DNA from 2 places in the Pseudovibrio sp. WM33 genome. Region 1 is predicted to be linked to the other one. Evidence: predicted binding sites of a transcription regulator. Region 1 holds the regulator's gene; the other holds the start of a gene.
The links. Region 1 encodes PhoB, which activates phosphate uptake and scavenging genes when phosphate is short. Its sites were predicted from a motif close to TGTCATNNANCTGTCAT; they were not measured.
Positions count from the first base shown of each region.

Region 2: a site for PhoB is predicted at 1,497-1,513, ahead of PsWM33_RS15375 (CorA family divalent cation transporter). Genes of this name have one in related genera too.

Region 1 covers NZ_LMCK01000074.1:10,619-13,756, forward strand. The annotation lists gene PsWM33_RS12650 (GcrA family cell cycle regulator) at 647-1,207, shown strand; gene phoB (phosphate regulon transcriptional regulator PhoB) at 1,355-2,050, opposite strand; gene phoU (phosphate signaling complex protein PhoU) at 2,124-2,828, opposite strand; gene pstB (phosphate ABC transporter ATP-binding protein PstB) at 2,862-3,138, opposite strand, start outside.
Region 2 covers NZ_LMCK01000089.1:45,036-48,173, reverse strand. The annotation lists gene PsWM33_RS15380 (DUF1674 domain-containing protein) at 109-372, shown strand; gene PsWM33_RS15375 (CorA family divalent cation transporter) at 432-1,436, opposite strand; gene PsWM33_RS15370 (aminotransferase class I/II-fold pyridoxal phosphate-dependent enzyme) at 1,638-2,834, shown strand; gene PsWM33_RS15365 (DNA translocase FtsK) at 2,839-3,138, shown strand, end outside.

The DNA of each region.
Region 1 (3,138 bases):
TACTCCCGTTCAGGAATTGGCTGCCAGCTTTGTGTCTCTCCCTCTGGTGCAGCTTAAACAGGCTACTACCGGAAGAAGCATGCATTGTGGCATTTTTAGAGGATGGAGTAGAGATTAAATCCCATGCTCTATGACCAGTTTTTTTCCACGGTTCTTAAGGTTTATTCAATACACCTCTAGCGTGTACTACGGCATATGAGAGAGGAGTGCGCTTAGTTCTTGTGTTATGCAATTTGTAGTTTACTAGTGTTTTTTACTAGTTGTTTTTCAGTGGTAAATATATGTATTAAATATCAACGGGGTAACGCTATCAGCTCTTACTTTGTGTTGGAAAGAATGCGGTGGAACTTGGTTTAACAAACAGCTCCTATTCTTTAGATTGATAATCTTCTCCCACCACAAGAAGGCTGTTATAGGTAAGTAGTAGTACGGCAATTCTGGGGAAAACCAGAGTCTTCCCCACCTCAATTCTTTGAGGTTGTTGATCGTATCAACGCCCATATAGTACTGTGTGTTAAGAGTTATACACCATCTCGTAGTTACTGAACGCTGCAAGCACACACGCTCAGGTAAGCGGCACTTTCGGATGCGTCCGAACTGAGCGAATGCTGTTTTGCGCGCCACTGAAGGAAGACGGGGCCCTTTAATGAGCTGGACAGCAGAACGTGTAGAGTTACTAACCAAACTTTGGGCAGACGGGTTAAGCGCCAGTCAAATCGCGGGGGAACTTGGCAATGTGACCCGTAATGCGGTGATTGGTAAGGTTCATCGCCTTGGTCTTTCAGGTCGTGCTAAGTCGGGAGGCGGTGCAACCAAGACGAGAAAGGCACCTGCCCCAGCGGCAAGGGTTGTAACATCCACCAAACCAACAGTGGCTGAAGCGATTGCAGCTGTTGCGCCTTCTCCAAGTCCCCGACAGATTCAGCCAACAATAGCAGGTGCCAACGCCCTTAAAGTTGAACCGATTGAAGCTATCCAATCAGAAATTTCTCCAGTCCCAACCTCCGATCTCTTTATTCCGGTTTCAGAGCGCGCCTCCATCCTGACATTGAATGAGCGCACCTGTAAGTGGCCGATTGGTGATCCGAGTTCTGATGACTTCTATTTCTGTGGTCGCCAGTCAGATGCAGGCACACCTTATTGTGCGCATCACCGCAGCATTGCCTATCAGCCCGTCAGCGACCGCCGCAACCGCCGTGCAAGCTAATCTGAGCTGAAAAAGCAACGTATTGAGCCGGGTCCAAAGCCCGGCTTTTTGCTGTTTTGGGGGTTGCCAGCTGCTAATGTCGGTGACCTGTAGATATGAGAAAACCGCCCTTGGGCGGTTTTAGATTTCCATTGTTGCCTTAAACACTTAACCTATAGCGAACTGGTCGTTAAAAGCATATCCGGCGCCACGGACAGTGCGGATCGGGTCTTTCATGCGGCCTTTGTTGATGGCTTTGCGCAGGCGGCCTACGTGGACGTCTACGGTGCGCTCATCTACGTAAACATCATGGCCCCAGACTCCATCCAGCAGCTGTTCACGAGAATACACCCGGCCCGGTGCGCTCATGAGGAACTCCAGCAGGCGGTATTCTGTGGGGCCGAGGTGGATTTCACGGCCTGTTCTGCGCACGCGGTGGGTTTCGCGGTCGAGCTCGATGTCGCCAGACTTGAGCATTGTGGAGACAACTTCTGGCAATGCACGGCGGAAGATCGCACGAACACGGGCCATAAGTTCCGGAACGGAAAACGGTTTGACGACATAATCGTCAGCCCCGGTTGCCAGACCGCGGATGCGCTCGGATTCTTCGCCGCGCGCTGTCAGCATGATAATCGGCATGCGCTCGGTTTCTGAGCGTGCCCGCAAACGACGGCAGAGCTCGATGCCGGAGAGGCCCGGAAGCATCCAGTCCAGCAGCAGCAGGTCCGGCTGGCTTTCCTGTAGGAGGAGTTCCGCCTCATCTCCTCTTGCGCACACGTCAACAGTGTAGCCCTCTGCTTCAAGGTTATAGCGCAGCAGCAGGCTTAGCGGTTCTTCGTCTTCTACAATCAGTATCTTAGGCATAGTAAAGTGCTCTCTTTGCACCTTCTCTTATAAAGCAATTGCGTGTGTTCTGCTCGTTATAAGTGAACACACTCTACACGGTTGTGCTCTGCGCCAGTTCGTCCGTTTTTGGACGATCTGTTGGAAGGTGGCTTCCGGAGATCATGTAGTAGATGTTTTCTGCGATATTGGTTGCATGATCACCGATGCGCTCAATATTCTTTGCGCAGAACAACAAGTGCGCGCACATGGTGATGGAGCGCGGGTCTTCCATCATGTAGGTGAGCAGCTGGCGGAACAGGCTGGTGTAAAGCGCATCCACTTCGTCATCGCGAACATGTACGCGCTGGACAACCTCAAGATCGCCAGAGGTGTAGGCATCCAGAACGGCTTTGAGCTGCTCAAGCGCCAGATCAGACATGTGCTCAACACCCACAGCGAGCTGCTTGTTGTTGAACTCAGATTCAATCGCCAGTGTTCGCTTGCCGATGTTCTTGGCCATGTCGCCAACGCGCTCCAGGTCGTTGGAGATACGCATGGCGGCGATGATGTCGCGCAGATCGCTTGCCATTGGCTGGCGGCGTGCGATCACGGAGATGCACAGCTCTTCCAGCTCGGCCTGCATGTTGTCCAGTCGCTGGTCGGCGGCGATGGTGCGGGTTGCCAGTTCGCGGTCCTGTCTCAGCAGTGCGGTGACAGCGTCGTGAACAAGGGTTTCTGCCAGTCCGCCCATTTCAACGACACGTCCGGCCAGTTCTTTTAGCTCTTCATTGAAGGAAGAGACAATATGATCTTTCATCGGATATCTCCTTAGAGTACCGCTCTTTTATTCTTAACCAAAACGGCCTGTGATGTAATCCTGCGTGCGCTGGTCTTTTGGGTTGGTGAAGATGTCGTTGGTCAGCCCCTCTTCCACCAGATTACCCAGATGGAAGAACGCGGTGCGCTGGGACACACGTGCGGCCTGCTGCATGGAATGGGTTACGATGACTATGGTGTAGTTCTGGCGCAGCTCGTCCATCAGCTCTTCCACTTTCGCGGTGGCAATCGGGTCGAGCGCAGAACACGGCTCATCCATCAGGATCACTTCCGGGGACACAGCGATTGCG
Region 2 (3,138 bases), on a different contig from region 1:
AGCCTACGCGATCATTGTGAAACTACCACTACCAGCTTAAGTGGTAGCTCCAAATGGCAAACGCAAGCTTACAACAGCGATAAGCAGCATCAGCCAACCGGGATTGAAATGGAAAAAGACAACAAATCAGCCGTCGAAAACTTTAAAACACAAGAAGTCGATACGACGGAGCAGATTGAAGAAGCGTCGAAAAAACGCCGGTTTGAAGAACTGCCCCCTGCCGCCCAACGCGCTTTAAAAGAAGCCGAAGAGCGCCGCGCAGAGATCGATGCTGCCCAAAAAGAAATGCCGAAAGAGCTCAATGGTCGCGGTGGTCTAGACCCTGCCCGCTACAGCGACTGGGAAGTCAAAGGCATTACCAGCGATTTTTAGAGCGCAATCGTCAATAATGGTTCCGGCTTTCAGATAAGTACACGCACGGAACCAGCTCTCTAGAAGATCTTAAACCATCGGACGACCGCAAACAGTCCCACACCGATAAAGATCAGAATCCCGCTAACAATACTAAACGCAACCGGATCATGGCTTCCCGGAATGCCGCCCACATTAACGCCGAGTAATCCAGTTACAAAGCTAAGCGGCAGAAACACAACGGCAATTGCCGCCATCATCAGCATATAGCGGTTGGTGTTCTCTGATCGTTTAAACATGATCTGGTCGTGAACTATTTCTGCGCGTTCACGGATAGCATCCATCTCCTCGGCAATTCGAAGGGCTCGGTCACCCGCTTCACGAACGCGGCGTTTGTTGATCCGATTGACCCATTCAAACTTCTCAATTTCAAAATTCCTCAAGATATCCAGATGCGCCAACATGCTGCGTCTAACAATGGTTGCCAACCGACGAACCTGCGCGAGTTCGCTTTCCCAAGGATGATCTCCTGTCTCCAGCACCACATCTTCAAGATGATCGATCCTGTCCTGAAGCACCTCAACCATTTCTTCAGCACGTTCCGCAATCGCCAGCACCAATCGAGCCCAGAATTCTGCCGTACTTTCCGGTGGCACACGGGCCTTGAACCCCTCAACCAAACTTTGAAAAACATCCAGTGGATCGTGCCAGATGCAGATCATCCGCTTAGCATCCACCCAGATCTGGGCACATTCCATGTCGCCGCTTTCCTGTTTCGGCAACTCATTGAAAACGTTGATGGCAATAAACGCCCCTTTTGTACGCACATGGCAATGCGGACGTACCTCTCGGGCCAGAAGACCATCAATATCGTTGTGTTCCAGCCCAATTTCTTCAAGAAACTCGCGGTTCTGAGCGGCAACCCGCTGCAAATAAGCCCAATAAAATTCGTCGGGCTCCAGCTCATAGTCACGTAACTGTTCTAACGTGAGTCTGCGCATGCCTTTTGACTTGGAAAAAACAATGACAAATGAGGAATCCAAATGAATATGGCTCGCCTCAATGTTTTCTGTGGTTTGTGCCATTTCGACAAATCCCGGCCCAAGTTCGATCCTAACTCAGCACACACATCAAAACCCACATTTCTAAAAATCAGATGACAAACCCCAGAAGAAACACCTATTCAGCTTAGCGCACAGTAAATTGGTTAACAGCCAATTTACCAAAAAACACTAGAGTTTTGGTGTTCCGAGCATTTGTTGTAAATCATTCCTGCGAGAATTCTTGTGTCCACGACAGAAATTGAGAAAAAATCTAGCGGAGGAAATCCGTTTCAGCGGCTGAATCAGCAGCTCGCTGGAATCGAACCGGGTCTTGATCCAATTGTCATGACAATCGGTGAACCGCGTCATGAACCTCCAAGCTACGTCATTGAAGTACTTGAAGAAAATCAGAACGGTTTCCGCAAGTATCCTGCAATTCGTGGTACAGATGAATTCCGTGCAGCTGTTGGCAAATGGGTTAAAAACCGTTTTCAACTCTCTGATGCCTTCGATCCGGACAAAAGCGTTATTCCGCTCAACGGCTCTCGCGAAGGACTTGTCTTTGGCTGTGTTTGCGCTCGCGACTATCTGAAGAAAGACGGCAAACCGGCTGTTATTTTGCCGAACCCGTTTTACCAATCCTATGGTGCAGGTGCTCATATTGCGGGTGCTGACGAAATTCTTTTGCCAGAACCAGCAGACGGAATTTTGCCTGATCTGGATGCTATCGATCCAGCTTTGCTCGACCGCACCGTCGCATTCTATTTCGCGTCCCCCGCCAACCCACAAGGCACCGTTGCGCCTATGGAATATTGGCAAAAGCTCATCAAACTGGCACGCAAACACAACTTTCTGCTCTTCGCTGATGAGTGCTATTCTGAGATCTATCGCGACACGCCTCCAACAGGCATTTTGGAGGCTGCAGAAGCTCTTGATGGCACGCTGAAAAATGTCGTGACATTCAACTCACTGTCCAAGCGCTCTAATCTCCCCGGCGCACGCTGTGGCTTTGCTGCCGGAGATCCGGAGTTCATTCAGTTCTTCGCCGATTTCCGCAATGTTGCAGCGCCTCAGGTTCCAATGCCTGTGCAGGCGCTCGCCGTTCGTGCGTTTGGAGATGAAGGACACGTGCTCGAAAACCGCCGCCTCTATAACGAAAAGTACGATGCCGCGGAGGAAATGCTATCTCCTCTATTTGGCTCAGTACGCAAAGATGGCGGCTTTTTCCTCTGGCTGGATGTTTCTCGCTGGGGTTCTGGAACACAGGTCGCTGAAAAGCTCTGGCGCGAAGTGGGCGTGAAGTCCCTCCCAGGAGCTTACATCGCCTCTGATATGCCGGATGGTTCCAACCCCGGTGACAAATATATTCGCCTCGCCCTCGTTGAATCTTTGGAAGTCAGCAAGGAAGCTTTCCGAAGAATTTTGGACTCTCTGGAGTAATTGAATGCGTCAGGCTGCTGCAATGCAACGACCAAAAGCAAACTCTGTTTCACTGGCTGATACAGAGAGCCCGATCAAGCGCTTTATCAAAAGCAACATAATCGTCATTGGTGGCGCGGTGATCCTCGTCATCGGTCTCTGTGTGGCGGCAGCCCTCGCAACATGGTCAACGGACGACCCAAGCTTGAATCACGCAACCAATGCGGAGATTCATAACGCTCTGGGCCAAACAGGAGCCATTGTTGCAGACGTTCTGATGCAGACAATCGGGCTGGCAACAGCTGTATTTCTGGTGCCCATCTTC